DNA from 4 places in the Vreelandella halophytica genome. Region 1 is predicted to be linked to each of the others. Evidence: predicted binding sites of a transcription regulator. Region 1 holds the regulator's gene; each other region holds the start of a gene.
What was found. Region 1 encodes LexA, which represses DNA repair genes until DNA is damaged. Its sites were predicted from a motif close to TACTGTNTANNTANACAGTA; they were not measured.

Region 1 (4,946 bases):
GCGTCAGAATCCAGTCGCGCTGGGGATTCTGCGCGCCCAGCGCCGGGGTAAAGACTTCGCCGGTGAAGCGCCGCCCGCGAAATACCGCATTTTCCGGCAGGCCTTCGCCAATCGCGGCGCGCACGTAGTGCCAGCCACGGGGCGTCTGACCACTGCCCTCGTTTTGCCCTACGCCGTTTTCACCGGTCGAAACGGCGCACTCGTGTACCACCGCTTGGCCCTGCCAGCAGCGCAGGCGCTGGGTGGCGAGGTCGACTTCGACCCAAGGGCCATCGACGGGAGGAAGCTCAGCCAGATTGGGCGTCAGCATACGCAGGCTCCTCCAAAGCGGGGGGAAGCGGCGCGTTCATGGCGGAAACCACCACCGGGCGTAGCCGCCGGACAAGATCGCGCACCGAAACCTGCTCGTTGTACTCCTTGGCGGCAATATCGCGCAGCGCATCGAGCCCGGAAAGCGTGAAGATCACCGTGCCCAGCATGAAGTGCAGCCGCCAGAAGCGTTCCGCGTCGGGAAGCTCCGGCGTTGCCCGACGAACGAGCTCGACGAAACGGGTGAACACATCGCCGTACTGCTGCTGAATATAGCGGCGCAGATGCCCCTGGGCCTGGCTATAGGCCAAACCCAAAAGGCGCATGAAAACCTTGAGGCTATTGCGCTCGGCGGGCACCGTCAGCACCGTGGTCGCCATGGCCTCGAGCAGCACTTCGAGGGGAATGTCCTCCTCGCCGTAGCGCTCGTGCAGCGCGTCCAGGGCTTCGTGAAAGCGCTGGCTGAAAGGATCGAGATAGCGCGCGAATACGGCCTGAATCAGCGCTTTCTTGGAACCGAAGTGGTAGTTCACGGCGGCCAGATTCACCCGTGCCTTGCTGGTGATATTACGAAGCGAGGTCTCGGCAAAGCCGCGTTCAGCGAACAGCACCTCCGCAGTATCCAGGATACGCGTGACCGTATCAGATTGCGCCATGGCGCCCTCCAGAAAAACGAGTGTTTAAAACATCGCAAAATAGTAGGCCATTAACGCGCCAGTCTCAATCGCCAGAAAGGGTGAACTCCCTCACTCGATGCTCGAACGGCTTTATAATCCGTGGCTTGAGTCATATACTGGACAGAGGAACATACTGTATACTTAAACACATATATATCGAGTCACCTTTTTAGTTACCCTTTTACGCTGGAGTCAGACATGTCCCGTCCTCTTACAGTACGTCAACAGCACGTTTTTGACTTTATCGTTAAAACCATGAATGAGCTTGGCTACCCGCCCACCCGGGCCGAGATCGCCAAGGCTTTGGGCTTTCGCTCACCCAACGCGGCGGAAGAACACCTTCGCGCCCTCGAGCGCAAAGGCGCGATTCGTATCATTCGCCACACTTCCCGGGGTATTCGCCTACCCAACCAGGAAGGCACCGAAACCAGTGAGCCGGCGCCGGCTGCCAACGAAAGCGGCGAAACGCCGGCAAACGGCTTGCCCATCATTGGCGAAGTCGCTGCGGGCAACCCGATTCTGGCCGCCGAGCACATCGACCGCTACTGCCCGCTTCCGGCGGACTACTTCACGCCCAAGGCGGACTACCTGCTGCGCGTGCGCGGGCTTTCGATGAAAGATATCGGCATTCTGGAAGGCGACCTGCTCGCCGTGCACCGCACCGAGCGGGTACGCGACGGCCAGATCGTGGTGGCACGCCTTGAAGACGAAGTCACCGTCAAACGCTTCAAGCGCGACGGCCATCAGGTAACGCTACTGGCTGAAAACAGCGACTTCGACCCGATCGAAATCGACCTGCGCACCCAGCAGCTCGATATCGAAGGTGTGGGCGTAGGCGTGATTCGCGGCGGCAGCGGCCAAGCGCTCGGCTAAGCCACTCGCCTGTTTGAACGTCGTATAAAAAGCGGGGGGCACTCATCAGTGCCCCCCGCTTTTTTTAGTTAAAGACGACGGTCTTGTTGCCGTCGATCAGCACCCGGTCTTCCAGATGCCAGCGAATCCCCCTCGCCAGCACCGATTTTTCCACGTCGCGGCCAAAGCGCACCAGATCCGTCGGGGTATGGCAGTGGCTAACCCGATGAATGTCCTGCTCGATGATCGGGCCGGCATCCAGCTCCTCGGTCACGTAGTGGCAGGTCGCACCGATCAGCTTAACGCCCCGCGCGTAAGCCTGGTGGTAAGGCTTGGCACCGGCAAACGAGGGCAAAAAGCTGTGATGGATGTTGATGACCTGGCCCGCGTAGCGGCTACAAAGCGCCGGCGGCAGAATCTGCATGTAGCGCGCCAGCACGATGCAGTCCGCCTCGAGCGCCTCGATTTGCGCCTGTACCGCATCGAACGAGGCCTGCTTGTCGCCTGGGTCGACCGCAATGTGAAAGTAAGGAATCTGGTACCACTCACTCAGCGCGCGCATATCCGGGTGGTTGGAGATGATCCCCACGATGTTGCAGTCGAGCTCGCCGGCCTGCCAGCGGTAAAGCAGGTCGACCAGGCAGTGGGACTCTTTTGAGACCATGATCACCACGTTGCGCCGCTTTTGCGTATCCACCAGCGCCCACTGCATGTCGAAGGCGCTGGCGATCGGCGAGAACGCCTCTTCGAGCGCCTCGGCGGTCATACCGATGGAATCGGCAAGAATCTCGTAACGCATGAAAAACCGGCCCGTTTGCAGATCCGAATGCTGGCTTGCCTCGGTGATGGAGCCGCCATGCTGGGCGATGAAGCTGGAGACACGCGCCACAATGCCCACTTGGTCCGGGCAGGAAACCACTAAACGGTAGTAATGCGACATAAATACACTCAATATAAACACGATTTTAAAAATGCCAGGCCTTGTCCGCCATGAAGGGGGTCGTGGCGCTGAGCAAGGGCGCTAGTGTAGCGCAAGCGGGCCTGGCTGGCATCGCCATGATTGTTAGCCGCCCCCGCCTTACCGTATAGTTAAAGCCTTACTTTTCAGGCTGTTCATAATCAATGGATCCATCTCGCGTTCAACTTCGTCCCCGCCGCCGTCCACCCTTGCGCATACTGCCGCTTGGCGGCTGTGGTGAAATAGGAATGAACCTGACGCTTTATGGTTATGACGGTCACTGGATCGCCATTGATTGCGGCATGATGATTCGCCAGGATCTGCCCAGCGCCCCGCTTCAGGTGCCCAATACCCAGACCCTGGCCGAGCTCGATATCACCCCCCAGGCGCTCTTCATCACCCACGGCCATGAAGACCATATCGGCGCGGTCGCCTGGCTTTGGCCGAAGTGGCAGTGCCCGATTTACGCCACTCCCCTGGCCGCCGGCCTTTTACGCCACAAGTTTGCCGAACACAGTTTGAGCAGCGCCGCCATTCACGTGATCGAACCCAATGAGGCGCTGGAGCAGGGCCCGTTCACGCTTCGCTATCTGTTGATGACGCACTCGATTCCCGAAAGCTGCGCCATCATGATGCTGGCCGGGGGCTACCGGGTCCTTCACACCGGCGACTGGAAACTCGACCCCGCGCCGCTGATCGGCCCAAGCGTCAATCCCGCCCACTTTCAGGCACTGGCACCGCTGGACCTCGTCGTCGGCGACTCGACCAACGCCCCGCTCCCCGGCACCGCGGGCAGCGAAGGCGATGTCGCAAAAGCGCTCACCCGAACGCTAAAGGCGTGCAAGGGCCGCGTCGTGGTCTCCTGCTTTGCCAGCAACCTGGCGCGCGTGTGGGCGATTGGCCAGGCGGCGGCGCAGAGTGGACGGCGGGTGAGCCTGATGGGCCGCTCCATGGAGCGTATGGTGGGTGTCGCCCGTGGGCTTGGCTATCTGGACGACTTCCCGGCGCTGGTCCCGCCCCAGGATTTGGGCTACCTGCCGCCGGATGAAGTCGTCGTGATCGCCACGGGCAGCCAGGGCGAGCCCCGCGCAGCACTGCAGCGCCTGGCCCAGGGGCGTCACCCCTTCATGGACCTGGAAGCGGGCGATAACGTGATTTTCTCCGCCAAGGCCATTCCCGGCAACGAACGCCCGATTGCCCAGCTCAAACGCCGCTTTACCCAACTGGGCGTGACGCTTTTTGACGAAACCAATCACCCGGAACTCCACGCCACCGGCCACCCGGCCCAGCAAGAGCTCAAAACGCTCTATCGCTGGATAAGGCCCAAGGCGCTGCTGCCAGTTCACGGCGAAGCGGTCCATCAAAAGGCCCACCAGGCGCTGGCCGAAGAGCTCGGTATCAAGGCGCCACTCGCCCCGGTCAACGGCGATATGCTGGCAATGGACAACGAAGGCATTCGGGTCGAGGCGCGCTACCCGCAGCTACCCCACGTGGTGGATCAAAACAGCGTGACGCCTCACCCAGGCCTTGGGGCAGAGTCGAACAGCGCCCGGCGCGGCACGCTGTTTTTGGCGCTGCCGGTATGCGCCACCGATACGGGCTGGCAGCGTATCGGCCGCTTGATGCTCGACGCGAGCGGGGCAAGCCCCATCGATGAAGAGAGCTTTAGCGACTGGCTCGACGAGCGCCTCGATGAAATACACGCCGACACCCTGGCCGAGCTTCGCGAGGCGCTTACCCCCGGCATGGTTCACTGGCTGGGGGAACACTGCCAGCACATGCCGGAAGTCCATTTGCAAATCATGGCGACCGAGGCGCCTTGACGCCTCACCAGCGCGCCGCGTCCTGCTGGTCGCTTGCGCGCTCCTTCACCCAGTAATCGCCCTGGGTGGAATGCTCCTTTTTCCAGAAAGGCGCGCGGGTCTTTAAAATATCCATGATGAAATCGCAGGCGCTGAACGCGTCTCGCCGGTGGGCACTGGCCACCAGCACCCGCACGATCGGGTCCCCTGGGTGCAGTTGCCCTACCCGGTGGATGATCACCACCTTCTGCAGCGCCCAGCGTGACAACGCCTCTTCGCCAATCTGGTAAAGCGCGCGCTCGGTCATTCCCGGGTAGTGTTCAAGGGTCAGCCCGGTCACCTCGGGGG
Region 2 (4,946 bases), 240 kb from region 1:
TGTGGCGAGTGCGCTTTCGCGTCTTCCGGAGGTGGCGTTGGGCGCCGCCCTGATCCTTGTGGGGGTCGCGATGATCTTTCTTACCATTCGCTACATCGGCAAGCTGTTATCAAGGCTGATGGTCGGGCGCGCCCGGCAGATCATGCTCAGCGCCATTGGGCGCGGCTCGATCACCGGCGTTATGTCCGGCGCGCTGGTGACGATACTGGTGCAGTCTTCGTCGACGACCACCAGCCTGACGGTGCCCATGGCCGGCTCCGGTGCGTTTACCCTACGCCAAATTTATCCCTTCACGATTGGCAGTAACCTGGGGACCACCATGACCGCGCTGCTCACAGCGACGGCCATCAGTGGCCCCACGGCGCTGCTAGCGTTGGAAATCGCGCTGGTGCACCTGCTGTTCAACGTGTTTGCCGTGCTGATTATCGGTGGAATACCGTTTTTACGCCTGCTGCCGGTCAAAGGTGCCCAGTGGCTGGGCCGGGCCAGCGTCGAACGCAAAGAGGTCGCCGGTGTGTGGGTACTGGGCGTTTTTATCGCGCTGCCCGCCTTGTTGATTGCCATTACCGTCATAGCCGGATAACGCCCTGAAGAGCGCGACGAGCGGCGAACGCGCAAACGTTACTCCGGACCGGCCGGGTCGAATAGATCGCCCTGAGCGCGGGGCGCTCTGAAATCCCGGGTATTGAGACCCTGCTCGGCCCGGGGCTGCATACCCCACTGGCGGCTGGCGCGCTTGAAACGCTGGTCGATCATATCGACGAACACCCCTTCGCCGCGAAAACGCTTGCCAAACGCCGCCTCGTTGGTTTTGCCGCCACGGCACTGGCGAATCAGGCTCATTACCTTGTCGGCGCGCTCGGGGTAGTGGGTGGTCAGCCACTGTTCGAACAGCGGCGCGACCTCACGGGGCAAGCGCAACAGCATCCAGTTTGCCGTGCGCGCGCCAGAGCGGCTCGCGGCCTCGATTAGCCGCTCGATCTCGTGATCGGTAAGCCCGGGAATCACCGGCGAGACCAGCACACCCACCGGGATACCCGCCGTGTTGAGCTCGCGGATCACCTTCAGCCGCGCCTGGGGCGAGGCCGCGCGAGGCTCCAGCGTGCGCTTTAAATTCGCATCCAGGCTGGTCAGGCTGACCAGCACGCGCACCAGGCGGTGCTCGGCCATTTGCGCTAAAAGCTCGATATCGCGCAGAACGAGTGTGCCTTTGGTCACCAGCATGACCGGATGGCGGCATTGGTATAAAAGCTCTAAAAGGCGCCGGGTGGTTTGGTGTTTCGCCTCGATGGGCTGGTAGCAATCGGTATTGCCCGACAGGTTGATAGGGCGGCAGGTATAGCCCGGGTGGCTGAGCTCCTCTTTCAAACGCTCGACCATGCCCGTGCGGGCAATCAGTTTCGTCTCGAAATCGAGCCCTGGTGACATATCCCAATAGGCGTGAGAAGGGCGGGCAAAGCAGTAGATGCAGCCATGCTCGCAGCCGCGGTACGGGTTCAAGGAGCGATCAAAGGAGAGATCCGGCGAGCTGTTCCAGGCAAGCGCGCTTTTACTCGGCTCTTCGCGTATTTCGGTGGCAAGCGAGGTGGGCGCCTCTTCCTGCCACCAGCCATCGGACTCGTATTCGCTTTGCGAGAGCGCGAAGCGGTTATGGGGGTCGAAGGTGGCGCCTCGGCCTTTAAAAGGCGCCTTGCCTTGGGGCGTAAGAGGTTGCGCCATTGCCACATCCTTATAGTGTATATAAATACAGTATATAACGATGCCTCTACAGCGCAAGTGCCATCCTTAACTGCGTAATTTTATAAAAGTAGTGGCCAATATTTACCAAACTGTCATTAGTGGCTTTTAGGTTAATTAGCGGGATCACAGCCAGTCGGGAAAGTTATAGGCAAACGTTCAAACGCAGTGCGTTGACCGTCGTCATTAGTGGTATATCGCCGGGGCGTTTTAGTATGTTTTAGAACACATCGAAGAACCGTATCATGGGAATTTTTTAAGGAGCATTCGATGCACGCTTTCTCCGTTCTCCTGATACGTGTTCTTGCCATCTATCTGGTGGTTTCTCCGCTCTACACTTTAGCTTTCTCGCTTCAAAACATCTTTACGGCAGAGTTGGAGTCCCCGTGGCTCCCCGTGATGGTGACAAGCCTGGTGGTACCTCTTTTGATCGGTGCGGTACTCTGGCTGAAGGCGCCGACCATTGCGCAAAAAATACACCAAAGCGATACCCAGGCAGATGCATCCGTTGACGAAGCAGGGCTTGTTCGCGCGGGCAGCTTCTTGATCGGCGTCTATCTGTTCGTTCAGCAAGTCGGCAATGTAATATCGCGCTGGGAGTGGGGCGGAGGCGTCACCTACGCCTCTTTGGCCGTTTTAATACTTAGCCTGGCCCTGATGTTGGGCTCGAGCTTCTTGCAAAAGCTCTTTTACCGCTTCAAACACTTCTAGCGCTAAGCGAACTTGACATGCGAGGGCGACGCTATTTCGGTAACATACCGTGTAACGTCTTTTCCGTGAAGGCGAGGGGCTCGCTGTATTGGATGTAACTGCCGTATCAAGTCAGGTCACCGCCGTTTGAGCCCGCGGCGTCAAGTCACCGCTATCTGTTGAAGAGGTTTAAGATGAGAACACCCCACGACGTGCTGAATGAGTGGATGCAAGCGATCAACGACGCCGATGTAGAAGCGCTGCTCGCCCTCTACGATGACAACGCCGTACTGATCCCGACCTTCTCGAACCGAATCGCCAATAACAGCGAAAAACACCGCGACTATTTCGAGCGCCTCGGCGCCCGCCCGGGTTTGAGCATCACCCTGCACGAAAAAACCCTGATCATTCAGGAAATGTCCGAGACGCTCTGCTCGCTGACCGGCCTTTACAACTGGCGCTTCGAGGTCGAAGGCGAGCTCTTGAACTTCGAGGCACGCTTTAGCTACGTGGTCGACCTTTCCAAGGAAGCGCCCATTCTTCATCACCACTCCTCGCAAATCCCCCGCATGCTGTAAGACGGGTTCACATCCTACGGGGCGCCCGGCGCTTCGTAGGATCAAGCCAGGCCGGGCCCTCCGTTTAGCCGCTTTTGGCCCGGCCGCCAGGCTTAACAAGGAGCGCCACGCCATGCACGCCTTACCCGCTTTACTCATCATCGACATGCAGCGCGGCATGCAAGACCCCGCAGTGGGGGAGCGCAACAACCCCCAAGCGGAAGCCAATATCCAGCGCCTGCTGGGGGGTTGGCGCAAAGCCGGAGCGCCCATCGTGCATGTCCGTCATATTTCCCGCTCACCGGATTCACCGTTCTGGCCCGGCCAGCCCGGCGTCGAGTTTCAGCCAGCGCTCGAGCCACTAGCCAGCGAGCACGTGGTCGAAAAGAATGTGCCGGACGCCTTCATCCACTCGGGGCTCGAGCGCTGGCTACGCGTTCGCGATATTGGCCGGCTGGTCGTGGTGGGCGTGAGTACCAGTAACTCGGTCGAAGCCACCGCCCGCACGGCGGGTAATCTGGGTTTCGCCGTACAGGTAGTCGCGGATGCCACGTTTAGCTTCTCCAAACGCGACTACGCCGGCACCCCGCGCACCGCAGAAGAAGTTCACGCCATGTCGCTTGCGAATCTGGAAGGCGAGTATGCGGTTATTAAAAGCGTCGAGGATATTTTGAAAGAGGCTGAAGACGCAGGCGCTGATAAGAGCGCACCGCCAGTTTACGAGTAGCCCGCGCTACACTTTTATATCGATACTGAGGGTTATGGCGCTGCTCGCTTCGCTTGGCACGTTCTAGATGGATGAAAGCGCTGATGGCCCTGTGCCAGCATGTTTGGATATGGCAAATTATACTTGGTGGCACATACGTGAATTTTGGGTATTCAGGCAAAATTTGCTTTCGATAGAATCTATAGGGTAGTTTTGATCAAGGTGGTTACATAACTTCAATGAACGCGCTGGCAGGTTCATTGAGGTTATGAAGCTGGTTATATAATCACTGTTACGTGAACCTAAAAACCGTTCGGTTTTTTTTATTTTAAAATTTAATCTAATGGATGAAAATATTAATGAAGTTTAAAGTTATTCCACATGGTAAACGCGTGCCGACTAAAGGCGTTAATCAGGCATATTTACAGGTAGATCGCTGGAATGACTTTTCATTCGTCACAATGTTTTATCTATCAGTGCATGACCAAGAAGGAAGTTTCCATAACATCGGGAACATCAAGATAGGATTCAAGGGGCAAGATATCTCAGTTTCAACACGCCAGAAATTAGAGGATGAGTTTATCGAGCTCGATGGTGATTTTTTTTCAGTTGGCGAAAGTTTAGATTTCTACAAAGAATTATCTAATTTACCTAAAAATTTGAAAGAAAAACTACTTTCTTCTTTAAATGATATTGTTTTCGATCCAAAAATAATTGATGGTGTTCAAGAGGAGGAGGTTTTTAAAGTCTCTCTTTTGAGAGATGCCAGCTTAACATCTATTAAAGGTCAGTTTTACAGGGTTCTTTACGGAAAGGCTGAGTTGACAAACTTTAATTTCGCATTTGAACGATCAAGATGTGGAGCTATGGCATCTATTAGATTAGATTTCGATGTAATAGAGAGCTCGACACCAAGTACAAATATTCATGCTTTAATTGGAAGGAATGGATCTGGCAAAACGACAATTTTAAACGGAATGATCCAAGCAATCACGAATCCTGATGATACGATTGGCCAGTTTATCGATACTAAATATAGAATAGAAAGACCGATAGAAAGCGACTATTTTAGTAGCTTGATATCTGTGTCTTTTAGCGCTTTTGATCCTTTTGATCCTCCTGAAGAGCAACCTGATCCAAGTAAAGGTACATGTTATTTTTATGTGGGTTTAAAAAATGGAGACAAACAAGGTAACCTAAGAACAATACCTGAGCTTAGGGCCGACTTTGTTCATAATTTAGTTGATTGCTTCAGA
Region 3 (4,946 bases), 1.3 Mb from region 1:
GCGTTTAGGCGTCATCATTACCCCCAGGGTGTGAAGAAGAGCGCGGGCCGTTTTGCGCGCGGGCCCGCTCGCGGCGGGCGCGGCGCCTCACTGCTTTGACCAGCCCGCGGCGCTCCAGGCGCGCCTGTAAAAGGCACAGTAATAGCAGCAAGGCAGTGACGCCCCAGGCCGACCAAACGTAAACGCCGTGGCCGCCCATCGCGAAAAATTCCGTCAGCGAGGTGAACGCCATCATCTCTCTCCGCTTAGGAGCGCGCGTACCCAGCGCTTGTCGCCTTCCCGGCGCAGAATTTCGCTGCGCGTGCGCGCAAGCGTAATCGCGGCGAAAAAGCTATAAAAACCGACCAGCATGACGAGCAGCGGCAGCCACATGGCCGCCGGCATCGCCGGGCGCGAGGTCAGCGTAAAGGTGGCGGACTGGTGCAGGGTGTACCACCACTCGACCGAGTACTTGATGATCGGAATATTGATCACGCCGACCATGGCGAGAAGCGCCGCGGCCCGGGCGCCGCTGTCCCGGCGATTGAACGCACCGCGCAGAGCGATCACGCCCAGGTACAAAAAAAGCAGAATCAGCATCGAGGTCAGCCGCGCGTCCCACTCCCACCAGGTCCCCCAGGTAGGTACGCCCCACACCGCGCCGGAAAACAGCGCCGTAAACGTCATGGCCGCGCCGAACGGCGCCATCACCTTGGCGGCCATGTCGGCCACCTTGATCTTCCACACCATGAACACCAGGCTTGCCAGCGCCATGGAAACGAACACCGACTGGGCCAGCAGCGCAGCGGGCACGTGAACATAAATGATGCGAAAGCTCTCGCCCTGCTGGTAGTCCGCTGGCGCCACCGCCAACCCCCATACTGAGCCTGTGACAAGCGCGAGCGCCGCAAGCGCCCAGCACCAGGGCTCGAGCCGGGTGCTCAGGCGATAAAACCACTTGGGTGAACCAAACTTATGAATGAAAGCCCACATGGCGCGCATCCTTAGCCGTTGATACTGATACGAAGCGAGGCGACAATCGCCGGCGGCGCCAGCAAAAGCGCCACCGCCAGCAGCGCCCCTAACATGGCAAGCTGTGGCGCGGCGCTTTCGAGTGCGATGGCGGTCTGCACCGCGCCGGTCCCAAACACCAGCACCGGAATATAAAGCGGCAGAATCAAAAGCGAGGTCAGCACGCCGCCCCGTGCCAGACCCACCGTTAGCGCGGCGCCAATCGCGCCCACAAGGCTCAGCGTAGCGCTGCCCAGCAGTAGTGAAAGCGCAAGCACCGCATAGCTTCCCGCCGGGAGTGCCAGCATCGCGCCCAGCACCGGCGCCATGAGCGCAAGCGGCAGCCCGGTTAAAAGCCAGTGTACGCCCACCTTGGCCAGCACCTGCGCCAGTAGCGGCTGCGGGGCGATCAGCAGTTGCTCGAGACTGCCATCCTCGAAATCGCTGCGAAAAAGCGTATCGAGCGAGAGTAACGCCGCCAACAGCGCCGCTACCCACAAAAGCCCGGGGGCTATCACCGATAAAAGCGCGGGGTCCGGCGAAATACCGATTGGGAACAGCGTGATCACCAGCGCGTAAAACACCAGGGGATTGAGCGCCTCGCCGCGACGGCGAAAGGCCAGGGTGAGATCCCGGGTAAACGTCGCCTTGAACGCCCGAAAAGCGCCGCCAGGGGCGGCTCGAAGTAACGTCTTTTGATCAGCCGGCGTCACGTTCCACCCTCTCGCCAAGCGTAATACGCCGCACCCGGGTTTGTTCCGCCAGGGCGTGGTGGGTCGTGATCACCACGCTGCCGCCTTTGTCGGCGTGGGCCCAAAGTGTTTGCTCCAGCGCCTTTACCCCTTCCCGGTCGATCGCGGTGAACGGCTCATCGAGTATCCAAAGCGCCCGGGGTGTCAGATTCAGTCGGGCAAGCGCTACGCGCCGCCCTTGGCCTGCGGACAGCTGCCCCACCGGCACGTCTTCGAATCCGGCCAGGCCGATGTCACCCAGCGCGCGCTCGCAGGCCGCCTCGCTTACCGGCCCGCCATCCAACGCCTGGTACCAGGCAAGGTTTTCCAATGGCGTCAGCCCCGCTTTGACGCCCGGCGCGTGGCCCAGATACACCAGATTGGCGAGAAAATCATCGCGGCATTGGCCCAGCGGCTTTTCGTTGAAATAGAGCGTGCCCTCGTAATCGTTGAGCTGGCCCGCCAGTATCTTTAAAAGCGTGGTTTTGCCGCTGCCGTTGGGGCCTTCGACACGCAGAAGCTCACCTGCGTTGATCTCGACATCGAGCCCCTTGAATAGAAAGCGGTCATCGCGCTCGCAGGCAAGCTTTCGGGCTTGAAGGCGCAGGCTCAAAGCGGTCTCCCAAGGCGTGGATATCGCGCGCACTCTACACAAAAAGGCATTTTTTCGCCAGCGTAGCGCCGCCTCGAGCATCACCCCCTTTACTAAAGCCCACAGCCACGGGGCCCTGCCAAAAAGAAGAGCGCGATACGACACAGAAGTCTGCATATAGGGCTAGCACTGTATGCAAAAACAGGTTTATACTCCAACCACTGTATGAAAAGACATGCACCCGCGTCGCTTTTCACTTGTTCACGCCCAGGGAGCGGGCGATTGCTGGAGAGAAACAAATGATCGCATCACGACCGCTTGAGACCTCGAACGCTCTGCGCCCCAACGCCCCGAGCACCAGAGAGTACGCTACGCCCCGCGCCGCCAGCACCGAGCGCGACGTGACCCGGCGCAATACCTATGCGCTGCGCGTTCGCGGCAATCGCATGCAGCAGTACAACCTGTTCGACGGTGACGTGATCGTGATCCACCGCCACCAGCGCGGCCCCCACCGGGAAACCGCCACGGCCACCATCAACCAGCACGAAGTGGTGCTCAAGGAACTCTCGATCAACAGGCTCGGCGTGCATCTGTGCCCCGAGGACCAGGCGATGCCGGCGGTTTTCCTGCATAATGGCGATATCCAGGTGCTGGGCATGGTAATGGGCAAAAGCCCCGCCGCTGCCGAGAAGCGCCACTAATCGCCTTCAGGAGCCCCGTTTGCGCTACCGAGCCCCGAATCTTTCCCCGGACACGCACTTCGAGGCCGAGATCGTCGTCGAAAAAAGCCAGTTCATCACCTGGCTTTGCCACGCCCCGACGCCGGATGCGTTCGAAGCGCTTCTAAAAACCGCCCGCGCCGCCCACCCTGGTGCCAGCCACCACTGCACTGCCTTCATTGCCGGCCCGCCCGGCGAGCAAACCGCGATTGGTTTTTCTGACGACGGCGAACCCGGCGGCACCGCAGGCCGGCCGATGTACCAGGCGCTTCTGGGGAGTGCTCTGGGCGAAGTCGGTTGCGTGGTGATTCGCTACTTTGGCGGCACCAAGCTTGGCACCGGCGGGCTCGCCCGCGCCTACGCCCAGGCCGTGAACAAGGCGCTCGAAACCCTACCCACCCGGGAAATCGTCGAGCGTGAACACTACCTTTTGAAAGTCGCTTTCGCCCAGGAAGCCCAGGCCCGCGCCTATTTCGAAGAGCAGCGCGCGCCGATTGCCGCCGCCGACTACGACGGCCAGGGCGTCACGCTCACCGTGGCCTGGCCCAAAGACGAGGCCGCGGACTTCACGACGCTTGAGAACCGGCTTAAAAGCACGCTGGATATTCAAAAGCGTTAAAGCTGAATGGGCCAGCAGGTGGGCTGGTCTCGAGCAGCCCTACGCGAGGGCGCTGTAAATACCTCCTTGTACGCTACTTTCGCCATCCCTGGCGAAAGACCCTCGCTACGGGCTACTCGAGACCGTGGAAATTTCAGACATGGACAAACCAAAACGCCCCGCTCATGCGGGGCGTTTTGATTACTAACAGCGCCTATCCCAAATACTTGATCATCACCCCGGCGGCCACCGCCGAGCCGATCACGCCGGCCACGTTCGGCCCCATGGCGTGCATCAAGAGGAAGTTGTGCGGGTTGGACTCGAGCCCCACCCGGTTGGCCACCCGCGCCGCCATCGGCACCGCTGAGACCCCGGCGGCGCCAATCAACGGGTTGATCGGCATTTTGCTGACCAGGTTCATCAGCTTGGCCATCAATACCCCCGCGGCGGTGCCGATCCCGAAGGCCACGATACCAAGGCCCAGAATGCCCAGCGTCTCGAAGGCCAGAAAGCTTTCGGCCATCAGCTTGGAGCCCACCGAGAGCCCCAGCACGATGGTGACGATATTGATCAAGGCGTTCTGGGCGGTATCCGCCAGGCGCTCGACCACGCCGCACTCGCGCATCAGGTTACCAAAGCAGAACATGCCCAAAAGCGGCGCGGCGTCCGGTAGAAACAGCGCCACCAGAATCAACAGCATGAGCGGAAACACGATCTTCTCGAGTTTCGAGACCGGGCGCAGCTGCGTCATGGCGATCTTGCGCTCTTTATCGGTGGTCAGAAGACGCATGATCGGCGGCTGGATCAACGGTACCAGCGCCATGTAGGCGTAGGCCGCCACGGCAATCGCGCCCAATAATTCGGGGGCCAGCACGCTCGAGACGTAGATCGAGGTCGGCCCGTCCGCTCCGCCGATGATCCCGATCGCCGCCGCCTGATTGAGCGAGAAGTCCATCACCCCCATCGAGGTGAGCAGGACCGCCCCAAAGAGCGTGGCGAAAATGCCGAACTGCGCCGCCGCGCCCAGAAACAGCGTACGCGGGTTGGCAAGCAAAGGACCGAAATCGGTCATCGCGCCCACGCCCATGAAGATGACCAGTGGCGCGATGCCCGAGCCAATGGCCACGCTGTAGAAGTTATACAGCACGCCGTTGCTGTAACCCGCCCCCACGGCAATATCGCGGGCGGCACGCATCTGCTCTGGCGCGGCGTTATGCGCCACCGCTTTGAGCGCTTCCCGCCAGGCCTCCGCCCCGGCAACCGGGTCGAGCGCCACGCCAAGTGCCGCACCGATTTGCTGCAAAATCGCCGGACGC
Region 4 (4,946 bases), 1.3 Mb from region 1:
GCGACCACGCCTCGGGCAGGGTCAGGTTCTCCGGCACTAAAAGCTCCGCCGGCGCCAGGCGGGTCAACTCGGCCAGCATCTCCGCTTCGCTTTCGACTTCGAGCACGTTGAAGCGCCCGCTGGAGAGCTCGAGCCAGGCCAGGCCAAAGCGCTCCTTGCCCGGGCACAGCGCGACCAGCACGTTGTCGCGGCGGGCATCGAGCAGCGCTTCGTCGTGCAGCGTGCCGGGGGTGACGATGCGCACCACCTGGCGCTCCACCGGGCCCTTGCTGGTGGCCGGGTCGCCGATCTGCTCGCAGATCGCGACCGATTCGCCAGCGCTTACCAGTCGGGCCAAATAGCCTTCGGCGCTGTGGTAGGGTACACCGGCCATGGGAATCGGCTTGCCGCCGCTTTGGCCGCGGGCGGTCAGGGTGATATCCAAAAGCGTGGCGGCACGCTTGGCATCGTCGAAGAAGAGCTCGTAGAAATCCCCCATCCGGTAAAAAAGCAGGACCTCGGGGTGTTCGCGTTTGATTTTGAGGTATTGCGCCATCATTGGCGTGTGCGCGGGGCTGGCCTGTGACATGGGCGTCCTGATTGAGCGTGGCGCAAACGTATTGCGCCATGTTCTATGGGCAAGTGAAACGCAGTATTCTACGCTGAACGGAGCGCTTACATGAAGGAGTCTGCATGGCCGCTGACGCGTCTGGTTTGAAAAATCTCGATCTGGCGCTTCTTTCGAAGCGCCTGGGCAGGCTTTGCCTTGCTCGAAACGTTACGCTGACCACCGCGGAGTCCTGCACCGGCGGTGGGATTGCTACGGCGATTACCGCCGCGCCAGGTAGCTCCGGCTACTTTGAAACCGGCGTGGTCACCTACTCCAACGCCGCCAAGACCCGCCTTCTGGGTGTCGCAGAAGAGACCCTTGGCGCCCACGGCGCGGTGAGCGAGGTGGTGGTCAATGAAATGGTCAAGGGGGCGTGCCGGGAAAGCGGTGCAAGCCTTGGCGTGGCGGTGAGCGGCGTGGCAGGCCCGGGGGGTGGCAGCACCGATAAGCCCGTCGGGCTCGTCTGGCTTAGCGTGGGCGATGAAGCCCGCCAACACGCCCAACGCTTCGTCTTTCCCGGTAGCCGTCAGGCGGTGCGCGAGCAGGCGGTACGCGAGGCGCTGGTGGCCCTGATTTTGCGCCTATCGGACTAACGAAGCGGTCATCGAAAGGCGCTGGAAGTACCCAACATGGCATGGTTTGGCGTAAATAAATAGCGTGTCAGGGATAGGTTTTAGCGCTATTATTTGGCATAATACTGGCTAATTATACAGGTTGTTACGAGGACGCTTTAAATGGCTCAAGATGAAAACCGCACAAAAGCACTGAACGCCGCGCTCGGCCAGATCGATCGTCAGTTCGGCAAGGGCACCGTCATGCGTTTGGGCGATGCGCCGCGGGTGGTCATGCCATCGGTATCGACCGGCTCGCTCGGCCTCGATATCGCCCTCGGCATCGGCGGGCTTCCTTATGGGCGCGTGGTGGAAATCTTCGGGCCGGAGTCCTCGGGTAAAACGACGCTGACGCTGTCGGTCATTGCGCAGGCGCAAAAGCAGGGCAAGGTGTGTGCCTTCGTGGACGCCGAGCACGCCCTCGACCCAAGCTACGCGGAAAAGCTGGGTATCAACCTGGACGACCTGCTGGTGTCCCAGCCGGATACCGGTGAGCAGGCGCTCGAAATCACCGACATGCTGGTACGCTCCGGCGGCGTCGACGTCATCATCATCGACTCCGTGGCCGCCCTTACGCCGCGCGCCGAGATCGAAGGCGAAATGGGCGACACTCACGTGGGCCTTCAAGCCCGCTTGATGTCCCAGGCGCTGCGTAAGATCACCGGCAACATCAAAAACGCCAACTGTCTGGTGGTGTTCATCAATCAGATCCGCATGAAAATCGGCGTGATGTTCGGCAGCCCCGAAACCACCACCGGCGGTAACGCGCTGAAGTTCTACTCCAGCGTACGTTTGGATATTCGCCGTACCGGCTCGGTGAAGTCCGGCGACGAAGTCACCGGTAACGAAACCCGCGTCAAGGTCGTGAAGAACAAGGTCGCGCCGCCTTTCCGCCAGGCCGAGTTCCAGATTCTTTACGGCAAGGGGATCTACCACGCCGGCGAGGTGATCGACCTGGGCGTGCAGTGCAACCTGGTGGATAAAGCCGGCGCCTGGTACAGCTACAAGGGCAGCAAAATCGGCCAGGGTAAAGCCAACGCTTCCCAGTACCTGGAAGAGCATCCGGAGATCATGGAAGAGATCGAAAGCCAGATTCGCGAGCAGCTTCTTGCCAAGCCCGACCCGAAAAAAGAGGAAGAGGTTGCGGCACCGGCGGAAGCCGATGCCGACGGCGAAGATAGCCTGATCTAAGTGCTGGCAATGCAAAGCTTCGGAGACGTCCGTGTTTGGCACTAAAAACGCGACCCCGCGCGGGGTCGCCATGGATCTTCTGGCGCGGCGCGAGTACTCTCGCGCCGAGCTTTTCGAGAAACTCACCCAAAAGAGTTTCGAGGACGGGGAGATCGAAAGCTGTCTGGACGCCCTGCAGGAGCAGGGGCTTCAAAGCGACAGCCGTTTCGCCGAAAGTTTCGTGCGCTCACGCATTCTGCGCGGGCAGGGTCCGGTGCGTATCAAAATGGAGCTTAGGCGCCGCGGTGTGGAAAGCGACCTTCAAGCGGAGGCTTTCGAATCCGTTCAGACCCAGGAACGAATCGACTGGTTCGAGCTTGCCTTCGAGACGCTTTCAAGGCGCTTCAGCGATTCCGGGGCGCCGGCCGGTGAATCGTTCGTTCCCCCTAAAGAGCGCGCCAAACGCGAACGCTTTCTCGCCAATCGTGGCTTCGACTTCGATCAAATTCGCTACGCGCTGTCCCGGCTGGACACTTGAAGCGCGCATTCAGTCCCTCTGTCTTTCCCTAATTCCCTCTGGTTTTCGCCTAATTCCCTCTGTTTGACCCGGCCACGCCCATCGTGGCTTTAGTCGTGGGGCAACTTCGTTATAATAGATGTTTTGCGTGCCCCAGGGTGGTGGCGACAGCGCCCCGAGGCATCACGTTTTATTGTCACGGAACCCCTATGAAAAGCGCAGAGATCAGGCAGGCCTTTCTAACCTATTTCGAGGAGCACGGACATACCGTGGTTCCCTCGAGCTCGCTGGTACCGGGCAACGACCCGACGCTGTTGTTCACCAACGCGGGCATGGTGCCGTTCAAGGACGTGTTTCTGGGTCGTGACCCGCGCCCCTACGTGCGCGCCACCTCGGCCCAGCGCTGCGTGCGCGCCGGCGGCAAGCACAACGACCTGGATAACGTCGGCTACACCGCGCGCCACCACACCTTTTTCGAAATGCTGGGTAACTTCAGCTTCGGCGACTACTTCAAGCGAGACGCCATCCGCTTTGCCTGGCGCTTTTTGACCGAGACCCTGGGGCTGCCCAAAGAGAAACTTTGGGTCACCGTGCACATAAGCGATGAAGAAGCCGAACGGATCTGGAAAGACGAGATCGGCATCGACCCGGCGCGTTTCTCGCGCCTCGACGAAGACAACTTCTGGCAGATGGGCGATACCGGCCCCTGTGGCCCGAGCTCGGAGATCTTCTTCGATCACGGTGCTGACGTATGGGGTGGCCCGCCGGGAAGTCCGGAAGAGGACGGCGACCGCTACATCGAGATCTGGAACCTGGTCTTCATGCAGTTCGACCGTGACGCCCAGGGCACGCTAAACCCGCTACCCAAGCCGTCGATCGACACCGGCATGGGCCTCGAGCGCGTGGCGGCGGTGATGCAGGGCGTGCACTCCAACTACGAGATCGACCTGTTCCAAAACCTGCTCAAGGCGGCGGCCAAGGCCACCGGCTACAGCGACTTGGAAGCGCCGTCGCTGCGCGTCATTGCCGACCATATCCGCTCCTGCGCGTTTTTGATCGCTGACGGCGTACTGCCGTCTAACGAGGGCCGCGGTTACGTATTGCGCCGGATCATCCGCCGCGCGGTGCGCCATGGTCACAAGCTAGGCGCGACCGGCGCGTTTTTCCATACGCTGGTCGCCGCCCTCGACGCCGAGATGGGGGACGCCTACCCGGAGCTTCGCGAATCCAGCGATCAAATCGCCCGGGTACTGCTCAAGGAAGAAGAGCAGTTCGCGCGCACCCTGGATCACGGTATGGGTCTCTTGAATGAGGCGCTCGAGTCTTTACAAGGCGATACGCTGCCCGGCGAGACGGTCTTCAAGCTTTACGATACCTACGGCTTTCCCTTCGATTTGACCGCCGACGTGTGCCGCGAGCGTGGCGTCAAACTCGACGAAGAGGGCTTTCAGCAGGCGCTTGAAGCCCAGCGCGAACGTGCCCGGGCCGCGAGCCAGTTCGGCGCCGATTACAGCGCCAATATCGAGCTCGACGGCACCACGGACTTCACCGGCTACGAGCTTTTGGCCGATGACGCCAAAGTCACCGCGCTGGTGGATAGCGAAGGCAACGCGCTCGCCGCGCTCGAGGCAGGCCAGAAAGGCATCGTGGTGCTGGACCGCACGCCGTTTTACGGCGAGTCCGGCGGCCAGGTAGGCGATACCGGCTACTTGCATGTCGAGGGCGGGCGTTTTCAGGTCAACGATACGCAAAAGCAAAGTGGTCACCATCTGCATCAAGGTGTGATGGTCGAAGGCACGCTCAGCGTGGGGGCGGATGTGCGCGGCGAGGTCGACACTGGCCTGCGTGCTGCCACCGTGCGTAACCACTCTGCCACTCACCTGCTGCACGAAGCGCTGCGTATGGTGCTGGGCGACCACGTCCAGCAGAAGGGGTCGCTGGTTAACGCCGAGCGGCTGCGCTTCGACTTCAGCCACTTCGAAGCGTTGACGGCGGAGCAGCTCAAGGAAGTCGAGCGGCTGGTCAATGAGCAGGTGCTGGCCAACGCGCCGACCAAAAC

Region 2: a site for LexA is predicted at 1,733-1,752, ahead of ACWHXT_RS06385 (PA0069 family radical SAM protein). Genes of this name have one in related genera too.
Region 3: a site for LexA is predicted at 2,501-2,520, ahead of ACWHXT_RS13385 (LexA family protein). Genes of this name have one in related genera too.
Region 4: a site for LexA is predicted at 1,285-1,304, ahead of recA (recombinase RecA). Genes of this name have one in related genera too.

The regions. Positions count from the first base shown of each region.
Region 1 is NZ_OZ309107.1:1,596,649-1,601,594, reverse strand. It holds gene ACWHXT_RS07600 (L,D-transpeptidase family protein) at 1-310, opposite strand, end outside; gene ACWHXT_RS07595 (TetR/AcrR family transcriptional regulator) at 288-965, opposite strand; gene lexA (transcriptional repressor LexA) at 1,185-1,859, shown strand; gene purU (formyltetrahydrofolate deformylase) at 1,924-2,778, opposite strand; gene ACWHXT_RS07580 (ribonuclease J) at 3,045-4,619, shown strand; gene moaE (molybdopterin synthase catalytic subunit MoaE) at 4,624-4,946, opposite strand, start outside.
Region 2 is NZ_OZ309107.1:1,353,444-1,358,389, forward strand. It holds gene ACWHXT_RS06380 (Na/Pi symporter) at 1-583, shown strand, start outside; gene ACWHXT_RS06385 (PA0069 family radical SAM protein) at 622-1,719, opposite strand; gene ACWHXT_RS06390 (hypothetical protein) at 2,008-2,448, shown strand; gene ACWHXT_RS06395 (nuclear transport factor 2 family protein) at 2,622-3,005, shown strand; gene ACWHXT_RS06400 (cysteine hydrolase family protein) at 3,118-3,711, shown strand; gene ACWHXT_RS06405 (AAA family ATPase) at 4,050-4,946, shown strand, end outside.
Region 3 is NZ_OZ309107.1:2,902,659-2,907,604, forward strand. It holds gene ccmE (cytochrome c maturation protein CcmE) at 1-15, opposite strand, end outside; gene ccmD (heme exporter protein CcmD) at 5-235, opposite strand; gene ACWHXT_RS13370 (heme ABC transporter permease) at 232-972, opposite strand; gene ccmB (heme exporter protein CcmB) at 984-1,703, opposite strand; gene ccmA (cytochrome c biogenesis heme-transporting ATPase CcmA) at 1,690-2,334, opposite strand; gene ACWHXT_RS13385 (LexA family protein) at 2,613-3,014, shown strand; gene ACWHXT_RS13390 (IMPACT family protein) at 3,034-3,651, shown strand; gene ACWHXT_RS13395 (sodium ion-translocating decarboxylase subunit beta) at 3,845-4,946, opposite strand, start outside.
Region 4 is NZ_OZ309107.1:2,914,403-2,919,348, reverse strand. It holds gene mutS (DNA mismatch repair protein MutS) at 1-568, opposite strand, end outside; gene ACWHXT_RS13455 (CinA family protein) at 673-1,182, shown strand; gene recA (recombinase RecA) at 1,324-2,391, shown strand; gene ACWHXT_RS13445 (regulatory protein RecX) at 2,462-2,908, shown strand; gene alaS (alanine--tRNA ligase) at 3,097-4,946, shown strand, end outside.